2 regions of the Arthrobacter sp. B0316-1-20 genome follow, and region 1 is predicted to be linked to the other one. Evidence: riboswitches for the same ligand, from Rfam matches in the RefSeq annotation. Region 1 holds a riboswitch; the other holds the start of a gene.
What was found. Region 1 has a riboswitch for cyclic di-AMP ahead of AC5RW2_RS00500 (M23 family metallopeptidase). Riboswitches for the same ligand answer to the same signal wherever they lie in the genome.
Positions count from the first base shown of each region.

Region 2: another riboswitch for cyclic di-AMP. It lies ahead of AC5RW2_RS13700 (C40 family peptidase); the one in region 1 lies ahead of AC5RW2_RS00500 (M23 family metallopeptidase).

Region 1 covers NZ_JBNHHC010000001.1:103,560-114,160, forward strand. The annotation lists gene AC5RW2_RS00475 (helix-turn-helix domain-containing protein) at 79-654, shown strand; gene speB (agmatinase) at 936-1,997, shown strand; gene AC5RW2_RS00485 (thiamine pyrophosphate-binding protein) at 1,994-3,682, shown strand; gene AC5RW2_RS00490 (very short patch repair endonuclease) at 3,790-4,218, opposite strand; gene AC5RW2_RS00495 (aldo/keto reductase) at 4,367-5,311, shown strand; gene AC5RW2_RS00500 (M23 family metallopeptidase) at 5,392-6,327, opposite strand; cyclic di-AMP (ydaO/yuaA leader) riboswitch at 6,331-6,507, opposite strand; gene AC5RW2_RS00505 (GlcG/HbpS family heme-binding protein) at 7,248-7,649, opposite strand; gene fdhA (formaldehyde dehydrogenase, glutathione-independent) at 7,684-8,895, opposite strand; gene AC5RW2_RS00515 (FMN reductase) at 9,165-9,788, shown strand; gene AC5RW2_RS00520 (pyridoxamine 5'-phosphate oxidase family protein) at 9,888-10,313, opposite strand; gene AC5RW2_RS00525 (superoxide dismutase) at 10,459-10,601, opposite strand, start outside.
Region 2 covers NZ_JBNHHC010000007.1:132,836-143,436, forward strand. The annotation lists gene AC5RW2_RS13675 (sensor histidine kinase) at 1-824, opposite strand, end outside; gene AC5RW2_RS13680 (hypothetical protein) at 856-1,929, opposite strand; gene AC5RW2_RS13685 (hypothetical protein) at 2,031-2,414, shown strand; gene AC5RW2_RS13690 (HNH endonuclease signature motif containing protein) at 2,495-4,336, opposite strand; gene AC5RW2_RS13695 (MDR family MFS transporter) at 4,585-6,111, opposite strand; gene AC5RW2_RS13700 (C40 family peptidase) at 6,682-7,560, opposite strand; cyclic di-AMP (ydaO/yuaA leader) riboswitch at 7,564-7,728, opposite strand; gene AC5RW2_RS13705 (LysR substrate-binding domain-containing protein) at 7,979-8,911, shown strand; gene AC5RW2_RS13710 (MFS transporter) at 9,030-10,391, opposite strand; gene AC5RW2_RS13715 (MBL fold metallo-hydrolase) at 10,388-10,601, opposite strand, start outside.

The sequences.
Region 1 (10,601 bases):
CTGCCGCTGGTTCCGCAGGGGTGGTTCGGCCACCCCTGCATGCCACCTCCGTCAACTCTGCACCGAGAAGGATGATTAGTGAAGGCACTGCCAGTCGAGCCCAGCAATGACCCGGTGGCCATAGGTTCGCGGATCCGCGCCGCACGGCAGGGTCAGCGCATGACCATCGAACAGGTTGCGGATTCGACGGGGCTGACCAAGGGATTCCTCAGCCGGGTGGAGCGTGACCTGACCTCGCCGTCGGTGGCATCGCTGGTCACCCTGTGCCAGGTGCTGTCCATCTCCATCGGTGACCTCTTCTCCATGCCGGAAACGCACGTCTCGCGCGCGGGGGAGGGGCCGCGGATCAATCTGGGCGGCGAAGGCATCAAGGAGGAGCTGCTGACCGCCCGGCACGAGCGCCGGTTGCAAATCATCCGTGCCGTGATCGAACCGCGGGGCCGCGGGGAGGCCGATCTCTACTCCGTGGACTGCGACGTGGATGTCCTGCACGTGATCGCCGGCAGAATCACGCTGGTCTTTACCTCCGAGCGCTACGAACTCGACGCCGGTGACACCATCTCCTTCTCCGGGCGGGAGCCGCACACGTGGATAAACGAGACCGACGAAGAGGCCATCGTCACCTGGACGCTGGTCCCGGCGGCCGCGCGCTAGTGCCCGTGTTGCGCTGCCGTCCGTGCCGCGGTAGCCGCCAGTGCCGTGTAGCCGTGGCGTCCGTGCCGCGATAGCCGCCGCGCCGTTCCGCGTTGGCCGCCCTGCCGCCTTGCCGCCCGGACCGCGGTCTTGACTGTTACCCCCACCACAAATAACATCACAGGCAACAGATGTTGCACATGAGGCAACCGTCAGTCGGTCGTTCCAGTACGGCACGCAGCCATCCGCGGCTCCGAATGACCGACCCCCAGCCCGCCGCCCGCACCCCTCAGAGGAGAACCATGGAAGAGCTACGTGTGGAAGCCAACGGCCATCTTGGCCCGATCGATTCGTCCCGCATCCCGCGGTACGCCGGAGCCGCCACCTTCGCCCGGCTGCCCCGCCTGGACCAGGTGCAGCAGGCGGACATCGCCGTCGTCGGCGTACCCTTCGATTCCGGCGTGTCCTACCGCCCCGGCGCCCGCTTCGGCGCCAACCACGTCCGCGAGGCTTCGCGGCTGCTGCGGCCGTACAATCCCGCGTGGGACCTGAGCCCGTTCGAAGAGGTTCAGGTGGCCGACGCCGGCGACATGGCCGTGAACCCGTTCAACATCAACGAAGCCATCGAGACCATTCAGCAGAACGCCCTCGACCTGACCGCCGCCGGCACCAAGCTGGTCACCCTCGGCGGTGACCACACCATCGCCCTGCCGCTGCTCCGCGCGGCGGCCGAGCGGGCCGGCGGTCCGGTCGCCATGCTGCATTTCGACGCGCACCTCGATACCTGGGACACCTACTTCGGTGCCGAGTACACGCATGGCACTCCGTTCCGCCGGGCTGTGGAGGAAGGCATCCTGGACACCGAGGCCATTTGCCACGTGGGCACCCGCGGCCCCCTCTACGGCAAGAAGGACCTCGACGACGACCATCGTTTCGGTTTCGGCATCGTCACCAGCTCGGACGTCTACTACGAGGGCGTCCGCGACGTGGTGGCCAAGCTGCGCGACCGGATCGGCGACACCCCGCTCTACATTTCGGTCGACATCGACGTGCTGGATCCGGCCCACGCACCCGGCACCGGCACCCCGGAGGCCGGCGGCATCACCAGCCGCGAGTTGCTGGAAATCATCCGCGGGTTCCGCGGCATGAACCTCGTCGGCGCCGACGTGGTGGAAGTGGCCCCCGCCTATGATCACGCGGAGATGACAGGGGTTGCCGGCAGCCACGTGGCGTACGAACTTGTCTCGCTGATAGCCGATACCGCGGCAGGCGGGTCCGGCAACGGCTACAGTGCCCAGGCGCTGAAGCGCGCGGGCGCCACCGTCGGCAGCGCCAAGGGATCGGATCAGGAGTCCTTCGAATGACAGCAGCAGGGAAAGCCGACTCCACGGCCCCGGCCGAACCGACCGTTCGCAACGGCGGGGACCTCGTCGTCGAAACCCTCAGTGCGTTGGGCGCGACGACCGTGTTCGGGATCCCGGGGCAGCATGCCTTGGGATTGTTCGACGCGTTGTCCCGTTCGCCGTTGCGCTTCGTCTCATCCCGGGTGGAGAACAACTCCGCCTTCGCGGCGGACGGGTTCTCGCGTGCCACCGGGGAGGTCGGCGTGCTGTTCCTCTCCACCGGCCCCGGCGCCCTGACCTCGTTGGCCGGGCTGCAGGAGGCCTATGCCACCGGCGTGCCGATGGTGGTCATTGCCAGCCAGATTCCACTGGAAGGCCTGGGCGCGCGCCGCAAGGGCATGCTGCACCAGCTCGACGACCAGAAGGCATCGGCGGCCAACGTCACCAAGAGCCAGCGGTTGATCCAGCACGCGTCCGGCATCCCGTCGGCCATTCAGGACGCGTGGACCGAGGCGATCTCGTCGCCGCAGGGACCGGTCTGGGTAGAGGTGCCGCAGAACGTGCTGCTGGACCCGATCATGGTGCCGCCGGTGGAGGACGCGCTGGCCGAGGCATTCGACAACCCGCCGCGGACCGAGCTGGTCAAGGAAGCCGTGCACTGGCTCTCCGAGGCCAAGCGGCCGGCCATCATCGCCGGCGGCGGCGCCCGCCGGGGCAAGGCAGAACCGTGGCTGCGCTCCATCGCGGAAAAGCTGCGTGCCCCGGTGGTCTGTTCGCCGGGCGGCAACGGCGCGTTCCCGTGGAACCACGAGCTCTCGCTGCAGTCCTGGGTCGAGGACCGGTACGTCACCGACCTCCTCGAAGATGCTGACGTCCTGTTGGTCGTGGGCTCGTCGCTCGGTGAAGTGACGAGCAACTATTTCACCATGGAACCGCGGGGCCGGATCATTCAGATCGACGCCGAGCCCCGCGTCCTGGAGTCCAACGGCCCGGCCCTGGGCATTCGCGCCGACGCCGGCCAGGCACTGCAGGCGCTGGACGCTGCGCTGTCCGACGATCCGGATAACGGACCCGACTGGCACGGCCAAACGCCCGAGCAGCTGGTCAAAGACACCCTGGCCAAGGTTCAGGCCCGCCTGGACAGCCAGGACCTGGCCAAGGAGCGGACCTTCATGGCGGACATCCGCGAGGCCGTGCCGGACGACATGCAAACCTTCTGGGACATGACCATCTCCGCGTACTGGGCCTGGAGCTGCTGGGACTCGCGCGACGGTGAATTCCACTCGGCGCAGGGCGCCGGCGGCCTGGGCTACGGTTTTCCCGGCGCCATCGGCGGCAGCGTCGGCCTGGCCAGCCAGGGAAAGCCCGCGCGCGTGCTGGCCGTCTCCGGCGACGGCTCGGCCATGTATTCGATCAGCGAGCTGGCCACCGTCCGACAGCATGACCTTCCGGTCACCTGGCTGATTGTGGACGACGGCGGCTACGGGATCCTGCGCGAATACATGGAAGGCGCGTTCGGACGGGCGACGGCAACGGAACTGGCGCGGCCGGACTTCGTGGCGCTGGCACAGGCCTTTGGTGTGCCGGCACGCCGGGTAGCGCCGGAGGATGTCGGCCCCGCACTCCGGGAGAGCTTTGCCGCCGAGGGACCGAACGTCGTCGTCGTCGAGACACTGCTGAAGATGTTCGCCCCCACGCACCTCTGACCCAACCCCGAAGGGGGTCCACCCATTGCCGCGTTCCCCTGGCCAACAGCCCCTCAACCCCGGGATTTTCCCCGCGGGCGGAGGGGCTGTTGGGCCTGTAATCCGGCTCAGGCGAGGAAAGCGACCAGCTTGTCCTCGAGCGCGGCCAGATCGCCGGTTCTCTTGAACTCGCACTCCCATACGGTGAGGACCTGCCAGCCGGCCGCCTGCAGCGCCGACCGTTGGGCTTCGTCGCGGGCAGCCGTACGCGTCCGTTTGGCTTCCCAGAAGCCGGCGTTGGACTTCGGCGCATGCCGGCCGACCCTGCAGTCATGGGCATGCCAAAAGCAGCCGTTGACGAAGATCACTTTCCGCCGTCCGGCGAAAACCAGATCCGGTTTGCCCGGCAGCTTCCCGCCGCCTGCGCTGCCATGCAGGCGGTAGCGGTATCCCTTGGCATGCAGCAGTTTCCGGACCAACAGCTCGGGTTTGGTGTTCTTGCCGCGGATTTTGGCCATGTTGGCGCTGCGCTGCTGCGGGGTCAGCGAGTCGGCCATAGCTAAAGTCTAGGGGAGCACGGTACTGCCCGGCGGGCCGCCGGCCGCCCGGCGGCGCCGTTACCGCGTCCGGGGAACGCGTCCGCCGCTGCTAGGTTAAACGTAAGCGGCATGCGAAGGCCGCGCCTTACCTTTGAAAGGACCTTCGATGCGCTTGATCGGCACTTCGGACATCAAGATCTTCCCGCTCGCTCTGGGCGGCAACACCTTCGGCTGGACCTCGGACGAGTCCGGTTCACAGCAGGTGCTGGATGCCTTCACCGAGGCCGGCGGCAACTTCATTGACACCGCGGACAGCTACTCCGCGTGGGTTCCGGGTAACCGCGGGGGCGAATCCGAGGAGATCATCGGCCGCTGGATGGCCGAACGGAAAAACCGCGAATCGGTCGTCATCGCTACGAAGGTGGGCGGTCATCCGGAACTCCAGGGACTGTCGGCGGTGAACGTGGCTGCTGCCGCCGAGGCTTCACTGCAGCGGCTGGGCACCGAATACATCGACCTGTACTACGCCCATTACGACGACGAGGGCACCCCGTTGATTGAGGCGGCCGCCGCGTTCGACGCCCTGGTGAGGGAGGGCAAGGTCCGCCAGATCGGTTTGTCCAACCTGTCTCCCGAGCGGATCGCCGAGTGGATGAACATCGCCCAGCAGAACGGTTTTGCGCTGCCGGTCGCGCTGCAGCCGCACTACAACCTGGTGGCCCGCAAAGACTACGAACAGGGCTATGCTCCGTTGGCCCGCGAACACAACCTCTCGGTGTTCCCGTACTACTCGCTGGCCGCCGGTTTCCTGTCCGGCAAGTACCACTCGACGGATGACGCCGACAGCAGCCCGCGCGGCGGCATGCTCCGTGATTACCTCACGATGGAGGGCTTCGCGGTCGTCGACGCGTTGGAGACCGTCGCCCAGTCGCGCGGCATCTCCCTCACGACAACCGCGCTCGCCTGGCTGCTGACCAAGCCCGGCATTACCGCTCCGCTGGCCAGCGCCCGGACGCCCGAACAGCTGCCGGAGCTGATGGCCGCCACGGACGTGGAGTTGACCGCCGACGAAGTTGCCGCCCTGGACCGGGCGTCGAGGCCCTTCGCCTGACCGGCCCTTAACGACGACGGCGATGCCGTGTGGGCATCGCCGTCGTCGGTGGCGGAAGCTCCGCCGTCGTCAAGGGTGGGTTAGAGCCAGCCGGCCGGATCCACCAGTTGACCGTCCTTGACAACCTCGAAGTGCAGGTGGCAGCCGGTGGAGTTGCCGGTGGTGCCCAGCTGGCCGATGGACTGGCCCTTGGCCACCTTCTGGCCCAGCGAAACGCCGATCGACTGCAGGTGGTTGTAGGTTGTCTTCAGGCCGCTGCCGTGCTGAACCACGATGCGGTTGCCGCCGCCGCCGACCTGCCAGCCGGCCTCGACGACCTTGCCGCCGTCGGCCGCGTGGACAGGGGTGCCGCACGCCATGGCGTAGTCAATGCCGGTGTGCAGCTCGCCTGCAGCACCGGTGATCGGGTTCTGGCGGTAGCCGAAGCCGGAGGTCTGGTTCATGTTCGGGATCGGAGCGGCCAGCTTGCCGGTGGCAAAGCCGACGGTCTTCGCCTTGGCTGCGGCGGCCTTCTTGGCTGCGGCCGTGGCCTTTGCCTTCTTCTCCGCTGCAGCCTTCTTGGCCGCAGCTTCGGCCTTCGCCTTCTTCTCGGCCTCGGCCTTCTTGGCGGCCGCCGCCTTTTCGTCGGCCTTCTTCTTTTCGGCGGCCTCGGCGGCAACCTGGGCTTCCTCCGGCGTAGCCTTGCTGGCTACCTTGGCCCGGTCAAAGCGGATTTCGGCCTCCTGGGCCGCCTGAATCTGCACGGGGCTTTGCTCGGAGGCGCGGTCGGAACCAACGTCGGTAGTGCCGCCGGCTTGGGCCACCGGGACCACTGCCGCGGCCAAGATGCCGGCGGCAACGGCAGCCAGGCCGGTCTTGCGGGCGAGGGAGTAGGCCGCCGGGGATGCTTCCCCTTCGCGGCGGGCAGGGGAGCCCTCGCTGGAACGGGTGATCTTCGCCAGGGCGGAACGCGAGATCTTGGACAGGGCATTCGTGGGGGTGTCGGAACGGCGACGACCGCGCACAGGGTTGTTCACAGGGTTTCCTCTCTTGCGCCTGCGAAGTTAGCTGTCGGATTCGAGCGAGAGTTCACTCGGTCCTGCCGGCAGTCGGATTTCAGAGTGCGACTGTGCCGGTGAGGACTTCACCCCGAGGTGCCCCCAAGCACCGTAAGTGGTTCCTCCGCCCCTGCCTTCGATGAAAAGCTCGATTCTTGCGGTCCGCTGGCAGGGTTAGACGGGCGGACCGGATGCCTACCTAGATAGATAGGAACAAATTCAAAATTACCGGAGCGACACGCGGCGTTACAAATTCGTTATCCGTGTTCCTTGTCACCAGAAGTTCCTCCGTTTAAGGTGATTCCTTTAATTGGGCGGAGTGTGCATCCGCCTGGGATTCGCGGCGCTGCTTGGCCGTTAGCGGAGCCCCGCGCCGGGGAGTGATCGGAGGTTGCACGCCGTTCCCGGGCCGTTAGTGGAGCCCCCGCGCCGGGGAGTGAGCGGAAGTTACACGCCGGGGAGTGTTCGGAGGTTACACGCCGTTCCCGGGCCGTTATCCGGGCCCCGCGCCGGGAGTGTTCGGAGGTTACACGCCGTTCCCCGGCCGTTATCGGACCCCCGCCCGGGAGTAACGCCTCCGCCGGGCAGCCTCCAGTTAGCATTGGCGGCCCGGCGCGCACCAAGCCTTCGCAGTGCTGCTCTCGGGGAAGTGCGCAGTGAATCGTGGCGGCGCAGACTGCGGACGCGGTGAAGGCCTGCCGTGATGAACGCAACAAGCAGGGGGCAGGCATCCGGATGTAGCCGCGTACCGGTCAGGCCGGCTGGCGCAGCAGGCCAAACCCGGCGAGCAGACGCCGAATCCCGGCCGGCGGCCCGGTCCCGACGATCAGGCGCTGACCCGGACCCGGGTCCGCGGCCCGGTGCCGATAATCAGGTGTTGACCGGCTCCGGAGCCAAAACTAGAGTGCCGCCGCTCCAGCCTCCGCCACCGACTGGTCCTGCTCTCCGGAGCCGCCGCTGACGCCGATCGAACCGACCACCTGGCCGTCGCGGGAGAGCGGGATGCCGCCGGCGAAGATCATGATGCGGCCGTGGTTGCTGGCATGGATGCCGTAGAACTGATTGCCCGGCTGCGAGTTGTCGCCCAGGTCCTTGGTCTGGATGTCGAACGCCCGCGAGGTGAAGGCCTTGTTGATCGAGATGTCGATGCTGCCCAGCCACGCCCCGTCCATCCGCACGTGCGAGACCAGGTTCCCGCCCGCATCGGCGACGGCGATGTTCATCGGCTGGCCGATGTCGGCGGCTTTGGCCTCGGCGGCGGCAATGACCCGGCGGGCGTCTTCCAAGGTGACGGTGTCCATGTTTGCTCCTAGGTTCAAGGCCCCGTCGCGGGGCCTAGCTGATGTAACCGTTGGGGTTGAGCACGTACTTTGTGGCGGCACCGGCGTCGAACTCCGCATAGCCCTTCGGCGCGTCCTCCAAGGGGATGGCCGTGGCGTTCACGGCCTTCGCTATCTGCACCCTGTCGTGCAGGATGGCCATCATCAGGCCGCGGTGGTACTTCATCACCGGGCACTGCCCCGTGGTGAAGGAGAGCGACTTGGCCCAGCCCGTGCCCAGCGAGAGCGAGAGCGAGCCCTTCTGCGCGGCCTCGTCGATTCCGCCCGGGTCGCCGGTGACGTACAGCCCCGGGATGCCCAGGGCCCCGCCGGCCGCAGTAACCTCCATCAGCGAGTTCAGCACGGTGGCTGGCGCCTCTTGGGCGTCCTTGCCGTGCCCGCGGGCCTCGAAACCCACCGCGTCCACGCCGCAATCCACCTCGGGGACGCCCAAAAGCTGTTCGATCTGGTCCCTGGGATGGCCCTGGGAGACGTCCACGGTCTCGCAGCCGAAGCTGCGCGCCTGGGCGAGGCGGCCCTCGTTCATGTCCCCGACAATCACGACGGCGGCGCCGAGCAACTGGGCACTGGCCGCAGCGGCCAGCCCCACGGGGCCGGCGCCGGCAATGTACACGGTGGAGCCAACCCCCACGCCGGCGGTGACGGCGCCGTGGAAGCCGGTGGGGAAGATATCGGAGAGCATGGTCAGGTCCATGATCTTCTCGAGCGCCTGGTCCTTGTCCGGGAACTTCAGCAGGTTCCAGTCGGCGTAGGGGACCAGCACGTACTCGGCCTGGCCGCCCACCCAGCCGCCCATGTCCACGTAGCCGTAGGCGCTGCCCGGGCGCTCGGGATTCACGTTCAGGCAGATGCCGGTCTTCCGCTCCTTGCAGTTCCGGCAGCGTCCGCACGCGATGTTGAAGGGGACGGAGACGATGTCGCCGACCTTGATGAATTCCACGTCGGAGCCGACGTCGACGACCTCGCCGGTGATTTCATGGCCCAGGACCAGGTTTTTCGGGGCAGTAGTACGGCCCCGGACCATGTGCTGGTCGGAGCCGCAGATGTTGGTGGCAACGGTGCGCAGGATGACTCCGTGCGATACCTGCCGGCCCACGTTGTCTGGGTGGACCCCCGGGCCATCCTTGAGGGTGAAACTTGGATAGTCGATGTCGATCACTTCGACCTTGCCGGGTTCCTTGTAAGCCACTGCTCGATTGCTGCTCATGGGGATTCCTCTGATGCGGAAGTCATGGATGGTGGGTGCCACGGTAGCCCTCTTGGATGGGGGCTGGCTAGGGTTGAGGCAGCCTTGGCCCTGCAGTCCAACACCTCTTGTGGCCGGTCGAAGGCGGCTCGTGTGCTTCTTGCGGGCCGACGCCCGCGGCGGAAGCGCGGCGCCCCGCCCTCCGCCGTCAGCTCGCCCCGGAATAATCTTCGCGGTGCCTTGGTTGACCCATCTAGATGCGATTGCATGAACAAACCAGGAGGGTCTCAGTGTCAGAGCGCAAGATCGTTGTTATATCCGCCGGACTCGGCGTTCCGTCCTCGAGTCGGATGCTGGCTGACCAATTGGCTGCCTCTGCCGTGGACCAGTTCCGCCTGAAGGGCGTCGAGGCCGAGGTCCGACTGGTGGAGCTGCGTGACTACGCCGTCGATATCGCCAACAACATGGTGACCGGCTACGCCGCGCCGAAGCTGGACGAAGTGCTCAAGGCAACCGTGGCAGCCGATGCGCTGATCGTGGTGACCCCGGTCTTCAGCGCCTCCTACAGCGGGCTGTTCAAGTCCTTCTTCGATGTGGTCGAGCCGCGCGCGCTCGCCGGCAAACCGGTGCTGATGGGCGCCACCGGTGGCAGCGCCCGCCACTCGCTGGCCCTGGACTACGCCGTCCGTCCGCTGTTCAGCTACCTCCGTGCCCGCACGGTACAAACCACGGTCTATGCCGCGCCGGAGGACTGGGGCGCCGGTGAGGCGGGAACCGGCGGACTGTCCGAGCGCTCGGACCGGGCGGCCGCCGAACTGGTCGACCTGGTGGAGGGCGCTCCGGTGACCGAGCGCGGCCGTGGCGGCGTCGAATCCAAAAGCTTCGAGGAGATCCTCGCCAGCGTCGGCCACTGAATGAGCGTCTACCGCTGAGCAAGACGAAGGCCCGGTCGGGAGTGGTCCAGCGATGCGCACCCGCGCAGCGTCACCACCCCGACCGGGCCTTTGCCGTGGCTAAAAACGTTCGGGTTGTTGACCCAGTTTGAAGTGGCGTCCGCTGATGCTGGCCGGCTTCACTTCCACATAGAAATCCTTGAGAGTCGGGATCCAGGTCTCGACCGGCAGCGCTTCGGCGGCCGCGATGTCCTCCTGGTCCTGCAGTACCCGGGCCGTGCCTTTGACGACAACGCTCCATGCTTCCTCGCTGCTGATGCCGTCGGCCTCGAACAAGACCTGGTCGTTGATCGTCAATTCGGCCAGCTTGGTGCCCGGCGCCGTGCGCAGGACGAGCCTGCCATCGCGCGCAACATAGTTGATGGGGAAAATATCGGTTTCCCCGGCGGCCGTGAGGACGAGGCGGCCATGCTTCGTCCTCTCCAGCAGCATCCACGATTGCTCGTCGGTGAGCTCAAGGACCGCGTCATCGTGTTCGAACATCATGCCTTCATCCTTCTGCATCGCTTCGGTGAAAGGAAGTCCTTGATACAAGCGGACATCTTAACGACGAGGCACCGCCGTTGGGCCGGTTGTCCGGCCCAGCGGCGGTGCCTGGGTCATCTCCGTGCCCGAGCACGGTTGGCCAGTGTTACTTGGCCGGGGTGATCAGCGCGGAAGCGCCGGTGCGGGCGGAGTCGAAGCGGGCTGCGACGTCGGCCCAGTTGACGATGTTCCAGAACGCCTTGACGTAGTCGGCCTTGACGTTGACGTAGTCGAGGTAGAAGGCGTGCT
Region 2 (10,601 bases), on a different contig from region 1:
TGCTCTCCGGGGGAACGCAAAATGCCGATCACTCGATCGAGTTCGGCCAGCGCACTACGGCCGGTGTCTGCGACCGCGCGCATCGCCCGCGCTGCCCCATCGGGATCACGTCCCAGCAGGGCTTCGGCGGCAGTCGCCTGGAGGGTGGTCACCGTCAGGGCATGGCCCACCGAGTCGTGGAGCTGGCGGGCAAGCTCATTCCGTTTGGCTTCCAACCGCGCCTGCTCCTCTTCTAGCGCCCGATGCTCTGCCGGAGAGGGGCCCAGCAGAAGTGTGGCCCAGTGCGGCAATGCAATGCCGGCCAAAATGGTGAACATGATGACTCCGGTGCCCAGACCCAATGACCACAGCGCCGCCGTCGTGCCATCGGTGAAGGGGCCGACCGCGGCGGCCAGTTCGCGGGCGGAATCCGCGTTGCCGAGCAACGGCAGGATCAACACTGCGATGATTAGCGGGGCCGCGAACGCGATAGCCACGAGGGTCAGGCCACCGGCCATGAGATGAACGAGGTACCAAACCGCGCCCCTGATGCGGCGTTGCCGTGTCACGGGACCAGCGGGTTCAACCAGATTTACCGCCAAGAGCTCGCCGACGGCGGTTCGTTCCAATGCTCGGGTTGCGGAGAGCGCGGCCGGCACGGCGAGCAGCAGGACCAGCACGGTAAACGCGACGGCAGCTTTGGCTGGACTCACCGCCGCTAGCTGGGTGGCCCAGATAAAGACAACGATGTACGGCACGGCGAGCAGGGCGCCGATCATCATGAACACGAAGTGCCTGAAGATCCGCCCTGCTCGCTGCAAGGGCCTCCGGCCCGTTTCCGTCATGGGCTCATTCTCGGCCATCGCCTGCTGGCCGTCATCCGCTGAGCCCGCACCGGGGGCAAGAACCGCGGTGTTTGAGGTAGTAGGCCAGTGTTGCGGCGCCGAGCAGTAGGCCCCAGGGGATCCACAGAAGCGTCGGTCCGATCGTTGCCCAGTTGGCCCAGTCCAACGGGATGCCACCCGCGCCGCGGACTGTGAACACCCGAATCATCTCGGCCCCGGCGGGAATCGTGATGAGGGATACGAAGCCGGCCGGAATGACAGCCAACAGGACCGGGACCCGCCGTTCGCCCAGGAAGGGGATCCAGCCTGGAAACACCGAACCCCAGCGCTGGATCAGACCCAGCGTCAGCAAAACTCCAAGCAACGCCATGGCAGCCAAGCCAAGGCCGGCGTACACCAGACCAGTGTCCTGCATCTGCTGCAGAAAGACCGGCTCAACTCCGAGCGGGATGCCCGCCGCCCAAGCAAAACGCGTGATTGCATAGATCCCAGGAATGGTGGCTGCAGCGATGGTCACCGGCGTTGCCCACCGTCTGGCAGTTACCACTGAAGCCTGGCGACCGCAGCGGACACAAGCACTCGAACGCCTGCGAACGGCCACCACTGTGGTCAAGATCCACAGCGCGACCCCAATGATGCAAGCCAATTGATGGCCCACGATCGGCCACGGCAGGTCGATGGCTGTCTGAAAGAATCCCGGATCGGTAAAGGACTTGACCATAAGGAACGGCAGATAGCCCAGCGTCGCCAAAATATTGCTATCGACTACCACCAACAGCACGATGCCGCCATATGTAGAGGCAAAGACCGTGGAGCCCAACACGAAGGCCCGGGCAGAAAGCAGCCGATAGTGGGCGGCAAATCCAAGCAGGGATCCGGCCATCGCCAAGGAGGGGAGGAGATAGTTGAGGACGGCGCCCAGCGGCCCGTTTAACTCGTGAGATAGGGCCTCGGCGGGAACCAAAGGCAATGAACCTTGCGTCAGCAGGAAGAACATAGCGGCTAGCGCGTAGAAACCCGCCGCCAAGGCCGTGATCAACGGCGTGCGCTCGATGAAGCGGCCCCTAGCCACTGGAGGATGCTGTTTCACTTCTGAAGTAGTCATGATCTCAGTCTTCTCACCACGGTTCGCCCGCGGATCCCGCTGCCGGGCTAGAGGCATCCCCCGAATGAGGGAAAGCGAGTGCCTCATAGTAAAGTTGCGGGGTGATTCGCCGATACTCTGCTTTGCTGATGCTCCCGCTCGTGGCCCTGGTCGCCACCGGTTGTGGACAGATCGAACAGGCCGCCTCCGACGCAGCCGACCAGGCTGCCAACGCTGCTTCCGAAGCCGTCAGCCAAGCCGCGTCCGATCTGGCCAACGCCGCTGTTGGAGAAGCGGTCAAGCAGGCATGCGCTCCGATCCGCGACGGTAAAGTCGGTGCAGAGGAGAAGCAGTTGCTCGGCGGACTGGTCACGGCCGCAGACGCCGCCGGCGTTCCCGCCGAAATCACCGGCCCGATGTCGCAGATCGCCGAGTCCGGCGACCAGATCCCGGCCGAAACCGTCGCCTCCATGCAAAAGGCCTGCGACGACTACAGCGCTGGCTAAAGTTCCATCTGCCGCCCCTGGTCATCGTGCGGATGGCGAAAGGTCCTGACGGCACCTCGTGGCCGGGCGGCCCATCTCCCTCAGAACGGGGGAGTTTCCGGCTGCTCTGGCCACCCGCGGAATGGGCTGAAAGGTCCGCCCGGGCCGCCACCTTCTGCGACGGAGTCCAAGCCAATATCAAGTTCTGCTTGCACCGCCCGTCCCGGTGGATCCGTGTGGTCAACGGGTGTTCCTAGAGCGCCCGCGTCAGGTTTACCCAAGTCTCCCCGAGGTGGGTGCGCGGACTGCCCGGAGTTGGTGCCCAGCAGGGCCGGCTCGGGAGGTCGTTCGGGCAGCTGGGCGTCCTTGAGCCAGACGTGATTGCGTACTGGTTTTTGCGCCGGATCCACGTCGGGCGGCGGGAAGAACCAGGCGACGCCGTTGATGACCTCGATCCGCCAGTCTCCTTCGTGGATGAGGTGATGGTGGTGACTGCAGAGCATCACGCCGTTGTCGGTGGATGTTGGGCCGCCCTTTTCAAACCACCGGATGTGGTGCACCTCCGTCCAGGGCGAAGGGGCGGTGCAGCCGGGGAAGGCACAGCCGCCGTCCCTGGCGATGATTGCCAGCCGCATGTACTTCGGAAACAGCCGCTGCGACTGGCCGACGTCCAGAATCACGCCCATACCGGCAAGGACCACCGGGATGATGTCCGCATCGCAGGCTATCCGGCGGATGGTCTTCGCGCTCAGCGGTCCGGAGAAAGTACTGGCTCCCGGGCGGCCGAGCTCAGAGGCCAGGTCCTTGTAGTCGATGGTGGCCAGCAACTGGGGACGTCGTCCGCTTGCTGCCGGCAACAGATCCGTGGTCAGCGCGACCTTGCAGGCACCGATAAGCCCGTCCAGTTGCTTCTGCTGCCGGGTGCGCCCATCTGTTGGCACGGAATCGGTTGAAGCATCAGGACCCGTATCGTGTCCGTGACCCTGGTCCGCAGTGCCGCAGGCGTCAGTGGGACCGGCCATCGGGACGGATTCCTCGGCTGCCGGGGCTGTCTCGCTGTTGTCGATGAAGTCGGCCGCGTCGTCGTCATTGAGCGCGCTGACCGCGTCGGCGGCGTCGTATCCTACCGTCTCGGCCGTGGCGGTGCCTTCCCGCAATCGAGGGTTGGTGGCCGAGTTGTAGACCGTGGCCAGGACCTCGTTTTGCTCATCGGTGGCGTTGATCTCGTAGCAGTGAAGGCCGTTGCGCCGGCCCCGGTAAAACAAGCCCTGCCGTGATTTCAGGTCGGCCGGACCGGGATCGGCGCCGCCGGGGTTGAGTCCGCCCTCCCACTGCCGAATCAGGAGCCGCAGCGAGTCGACGTCGTAATCGGAGGCATGCTTGACCAGTGCCTCTTCCATCTTGCGGAGCTGCTCCGGATCGGCGGTGCGGCGCAGGCCGTCGATGGCCTTGCGGATCAAGCCGGCGGCTTGGCCGGAAACCATCCCCTCGTCCAACGCGCGGGCGAGCACCGGCAACCGCGGCGGGGGAACGGGCGTGCCCTCGGGCGCCGGCTTGGCTTCGGTGGCCTCCGCTAGTTGGAACCGGCGCGCCGCTTCCTGCCGGGCAATGCCCAGCTTCGCCCGGAGATAATCCTCGTTCGTCTTGTACGCGCCGTGCTTGCGACGATTCGGCTCGTCGGGGTCGTGTGGTGTGTCCGTCTCTCCGACGGCAGCGATGTTCTGCGCTTTGATGATGCGGGCCAGGATGAGCTGGGTTTGGGAAACGGTATTGGCCAGCTCTTCAACCTGTTCTGCCGTCCGGGCTACGGATTTTGTGCTGCGGGTCAGCCCGCCGTTCCGCAGCCGGCCGTTCAACCCAGTGATTTCGGCGCGCAACCGGTCCAGCAGAGCGGACTCATCCTGCTCTGCTCCCGGAGCCTCGTCCAGCGCCTCAATCGCCATAAATCCAGCCTATGCAGCGCGCGTACAGGCGAGCAGAACCCAGCACTCAAAGGTGGATAAGGTGGCCGCCATGGGTACTTGTGGAGGCGGAGTGCCCGCAACGGGAACCTGTGGAGTCGAGTGCCGGCGATGGGTGACCAAAACGGGTGCCTTGCAAGCGTGGAGCACCGTTTCGTGGCGCCGCCCCACAACGGTGCAGGTGAGCAACCGCCGCACCATGTTGCTGCGGCGGGCGCAGCCCACCAGGCTCAATGCGCGACCGGCGCACCTTTCCGGGCAACCTCGGCCGGTTCTTCCACCGGCTTCCGGATGAAGAACGCGGCGGCCACGGCCACCACGGAGATGATCGCTCCCGCCAGGAAGGCAGCACGCACGCCCCCCGCCACCGCCGTCGTCGTTTCCGCGCCGCCGGCGGCAAGCGCAGCGGTCTGCATGGACATCACGGTGACGAACATGGCGGTGCCGGCCGCACCGGCCACCTGCTGCACGGTGCCGATGATCGCGCTTCCATGCGAGTATAGTGGCCGCCGCACCGAGCCCAGGCCGGCTGTGAACAACGGCGTGAAAAGCAGCGCCAGACCCAGGCTGAGTACGAGGTGCGCGGCCAGCAGAGTCATCGGCGCCGTGTTCTCGGTGACCGTGGACAGGTACCAGAGCACGGCGCTGACCAGTACTGTTCCCGGCACCAAAAGCACCGTCGGTCCGAACTTGTCGTACAGTCGGCCGACGGCCGGTGCCAGCAGGCCCATCAGCAACCCGCCCGGCAGCAGCATCAGGCCGATCTTCAGCGGTTCCAGCCCCAAAACCTGCTGCATATATATAGGGAGCAAAATGATGGTGCCGAACAGTGCCGCCATGCTCACGGCCATCAGCCCCACGGACATGGAGAAGTTGACGACACGGAAAGGACGCAGGTCCAGCAGCGCCTTGTCCGAGCGCTGCAGCCGCACCTGGCGCAGCAGGAACACCAGCAGTGCCACCCCGCCGGCCGCAAACGCGACCCACATCGCGCCACCCGAGGTGGGCTCCGCCGTCGTTGTTCCATGTCCGGAACCCACCTGGCTGAGGCCGTAAATCAGCCCGCCGAAGCCAATGGCGGAGAGCACCACGGACGGCACGTCCAGCGGAACCTGCCTGGGCTCGCTGACGTTCTGGATCTTCCGGTTGCCGACCAGCAGCATGGTCAGAGCGATCGGCAGCACCAACCAGAACATCCAGCGCCAGGACAGCGCATGGAGGATGAGGCCGGAGATGGTCGGGCCGATCGCCGGTGCCACCGAAATCACAATCGAGACGTTGCCCATGGTTTTCCCGCGGTCCTCCGCCGGCACCAGGTTCATCAGCGTGGTCATCAGCAGCGGCATCATGATCGCCGTACCCGACGCCTGCACCACGCGCGCCACCAGCAGCACCTCGAACCCCGGCGCCAGCGCGGCCAGCAGCGTGCCCGACGAGAACAGCAGCATGGCCGCCGTGAAAACCTGGCGCGTGGTGAAACGCTGCAGTAGGAAGCCGGTCACCGGGATGACCACCGCCATGGTCAGCATGAACGCGGTGGTCAGCCATTGGGCCGCGCGGGCGCTGATGTGCAGGTCTTCCATCAGGTCGGTCAAGGCCACGGACATGATGGTTTCGTTCAGGATCACCACAAAAGCGGAAACCAGCAGGATGCCGATCACCCTGCGGTTGCGGCGCGATTCATCTGCCGTCAAACCGCTGCCTTGGGCCTGCCCGGGCCGCGCCGAGTCACTATTCGTCGACGGTTCATTACTCACGGGAGAATCCTCGGGTGGGAGTGCGTGCTGTTGTGGTCGGCCTCCGAAGGGCCAAGAACGCCGGCGAAAACGGCGGAATAGTAGTCTAACCCTCGGCCATCAGCTCCTATTCCCGCTACCCCTCACGGTCTGGCAAATAACGACGCCGGTGCTCGCCCGACGGGGCAGGGTCGCCTCGGAATGGGGCGGGGGAGTGCGCTGCAGTTCCCGATGCCAAGCCTTGGGCCAGAGACGGACTGCGGACCGCAAAGCCCGGTTAAAGAGGCAAAGCTTCGCCCCAAAGGGAGAAGCTTCGCCGGTTAAGGCAGCGATTACGCGTTACGGAGGCAACGCCCCGTTGTATAAGGGGCCCCGTGTTAAAGAGCCGTGTTAAAGAGGAGAAGTTTCGCCGGGAAGAGGCACGGGTCCCCTTGAGGAGGAGCCTGCCAGTTAAGAGGAGAAATCCTGCAGTTAAGGAGGAGATGCCCGTGCTTAAAGAGGAGAGGCCCCGTCGGCGCATGCCGACGGGGCTCCCTGTGGTCCTGGGCCGGCCGTTGGGGGGAATGACCGGCCCAGGAAACTGTGGGGCTACTAGATGGTGTAGTAGCCGGTGACCGGCATGGCGCTCACGTCGTGAACCAGGGTGCCCTGGCTCGGGTTGAGCGCGCTGATCATCTTGCCGCCGCCGAGGTAGATGCCGATGTGGGCGCCGCCGTTTTGCACGACCAGGTCGCCGGCCTTCGGGTTGCTGGTCGGCGTCAGGGCGCTGCCCTGAGTCTGGCTGGTGCGGGGCAGGTCGACGCCTACCTGGGCGTAAACCCACTGGGTGAAGCCGGAGCAATCCCAGCCGGAGGTGGAGGTGCCGCCCCAGACGTAGGGGGTGCCCACGCCCTGCATGGCGATGTCCACGATGCTCTGGTTGCCGCCGGTGGAAGCGGGCTTGATGTCGGTGCTGGCCAGCGAAACGGTGGCGGTGTCTGCCGGTGCAGCCTGGGTGGCTACGGTTGCCACGCTGGTGCCCTGGGCAGCCTGGCCGCCGCCGGACTGGGTGCCCTGCGCGGAACCGGTCAGCGCGATCTGGTCGCCCGGGTAGATGATCGTGTAAGCGTTCAGCCCGTTGGCGGCCAGTACGTCCTGCACGTTCTTGCCGTACTGGGCGGCGATCGTGCCTACGGTATCGCCAGCGACCACGGTGTGGGTGGCGGCGTCGGAAGCAGCTTCGGTGCTGGCGTTGGCCGGGGCGGCAACGGCGTCCGCAACATCGGCTGCACCGTAGGTCGGGACGATGACATCGGAGGCAGCGTTGGCTGGCAGGCCGACGCCCAGCATCAGACCGCCGGCAGCCGTGACAACGGCGGCGCTGCGGCCGACGGTGCCGGCGTGGGATGAAACAGCGTTGGTCAGGCCGGCCACAGTGGTGTTGCGGACGGGGGTGGCGCGGTGGCGTGCACGGTTGTTTTTGAGCAGCAAGAAGTAACCTCTCCCAATGCTTACGAGGTGAGCTGTCGGATTCGGATGGGAGTCACCCGGTCGTGCGGTAGTGCGGCATGCACTCCACGCGACTTAACCCCAAGGGCCCCAAAGGGGCCCGGAAAAGTGGGTCCCCCGCCTCTGCCAGATGTCTAGCGAACGAACTCGGGAAGGTTGGCAGAGCTCAGCAATACCTTCCGAGGACGGCGGCGGATGTTCGCCGTCGTTGCAATTACGTTACATAACGGTTCGATAACTGTCCAAGCCCTGAGATTTACCTGTGGATAACCTGAGAGCGGGGCCTCGTCGGGAAGAACAGACATCCGACGCGGGCGATACCACGGGGTATGGCCGCTACATCCACCGGCACAATCCGCCCAGAAATCCATCCACATCGCATTACTTGTACGGTGACTTGGTGGTCAACTTCACTCTCAAGCAACTGCAGTACTTTGTGGCAGTCGCCGATCACGGATCGATCTCCGCCGCCGCAGCCGCCAGCCACATCTCACAAGCGGCAATGTCTCAGTCGCTGACGGATCTGGAACGGATCGTGGGCGCGCAGCTGATGGTACGGCACCGGTCCCGCGGAGTGGCTCTGACAGGTGTCGGCCAACAGTTCCTGCGAGACGTCCGGAGCCTGGTCCGGCACGCCGATGACGTGCATAACAGCATCATCGAGCGCCAGCAGGGACTGGTCGGTCCGCTGGCCATTGGCTGCTACAGCACCCTCTCCGCCTTCTGGGTCCCGGTGATCAGCGAACGGTTCATCAAGCCCCATCAGCGGCTCACTGTGACCATGGAGGAAGGGGAAGCCGCCGAGCTGCAGCACCGGATGCAGGAGGGCTACCTGGATGCGGTGATTACCCATACGCGGCACTTGCTGCCCGGCGTGCAGGCGCGAACGGTCAAGGAAGGCCGGCCCTATGTTCTGCTGGCGGCCGACCACCCGCTGGCTTCCCGAAAAAGCGTCCGGCTTGCCGAACTGGCCGAAGAGGACTTCGTCTCGCTGGACATCCCGACCGTGCGGGACAACCAATTGGTCAACCTGCGGTTGTCCGGACTGGACCCGAAAATCGCTTGGCGTTCTTCGAGTTTTGAAGCTGTGCGGGGCATGGTGGCCCGCGGCCTCGGCTACACCGTGCTGGTGCAGCGGCCGCCGGCTAACCACAGCTACGACGGTCTTCCGCTGGCCACTGTGGAGATCGACGGGCCGGTCGGGCACAGCGACGTCTGCGTGGCCTACGCCAGCGGCACCAAGCCAAGCCTCAGGCTGAGGGCCTTTCTCGACTTCTGTGCGGAGGTTGGCGGCGCGGCTGCGAGCGGATCCGGCGAGCGCACGACGGCGTGACGCGGCTTAACGCGGCGCCCAGCCGACAAACGCACGACGGCACGGCACGGCTTAACCGTGACGGCAGCCGCTGCCTCGGGCAACGGCCGCCGTAACGTTCAGGCCTAGCGAGCAGAGACTACATGTTCTCCGCAGTGAGGTCCTGGTTCTTACCCTCCTTGATGCCCAGGATGCAAAGCCCGGCCAGCACGAACGCGCCGGCCCAGACCGCAGCGACCATCCACAGTTCACCGCCGGCCGCCAGCACGAGGCCGCTTGCGATCATCGGGGTGAACCCTGCGCCCAGCGTGGAGGAGAGCTGGTACACCAGCGAAGCGCCGGTGTAGCGCACCCGGGTCGGGAAGAGTTCGGCGGTGAATGCACCGAACGGGCCGAAGATGGTGCCCTGGATGACGCCGTTGGCCAGGAACAGGCCGATGGCAAAGAGCCACAGCGTTCCGAGTTCCAGCATCCACATGATGGGGAAGGCCAGTACCGCGCCGGCGGCGATGCCGATGAGCATCACCGGACGGCGGCCGAGCTTGTCGCTGTGCCGGGCGGCGAACCAAATGGCAACGACGGTTAATGCCGCGCCGATCGCTTTGACGTTCAGCACGGCGGTGCGGTCCAAGCCGACTTCGTCCACCACGTAGGAGATGGCCCACACGGTCATCAGGCCCTGCACGGTGTAGGAACTCATGCCCACCAGCGTGCCCATGACGACATTCTTCGGGTATTTCGTCAGCACTTCGAGAATCGGGATCTTCTTCTCGTCGGCCTTATTCTCCAACGCCAGGAACAGCGGAGACTCGGCTACTTTGAGCCGAACAACCAGGCCGATGCCCACCAAGACGATGCTGATCACGAACGGCAGCCGCCAGCCCCAGGCCAGGAACTGTTCATCCGGCAGCACGGACACGGCCGAAACCGCGAGTGTGGCCAACACTGCGCCGGCGGGGCCGCCCATGTTGGCGAAACTGGCCGCGAACCCGCGGCGCTCCTTCGGCGCGTGTTCCAAGGCCATCAGCATGGCACCGCCCCATTCGCCGCCCACGGCCAAGCCTTGGATGATGCGCAGGACGATCAGCGCCAGCGGAGCGGCCATGCCGATCTGGGCCGTGGTGGGTAGCAGCCCGATCAGCGTGGTGGCCACGCCCATCAGCATCATGGAGGTGATCAGCACGCCCTTGCGGCCGAGCCGGTCACCAAAGTGGCCGAAGATGATGCCGCCGAGCGGGCGGGCAAGATAGCCGACGGCCAGCGTGGCGAAGGAGGCGAATATACCCACGGCGGGGTCCAAGTTCACGAAGAAAACCGTGTTGAAAACCAGCGCCGCCGCGGTGGCATAGAGGATGAAGTCGTAGAACTCGATGGCGCTGCCCAAGAAGCTGGACGCCAGGATACGCCGCATTTCCGGCGTGTTGAGGCTGGGGATCTTCAGGTCGTCCGCAGGTTTGCCGTGCTTGGCCGGTGTCGACGCCGTTGTCGTGTCATTGCTCATTGTGCAGCCGCCATTTCATGGTCATCGGTTCCGCCGACTCCAGTCGGCCCCGGGTCGGTGGAAGAGAAAGAGATCACGTCCAGATCATCGGGGATCAGGAATGTGCCGTTGAAGTTCTGGCCGTGCGCCTGCCATACCGCGTCCGGCGTGGTTCCCGGCACGAGGTGGTGCAACGCCAGGGTTCGTGCCCCGGCCTGCTGTGCGATCGCG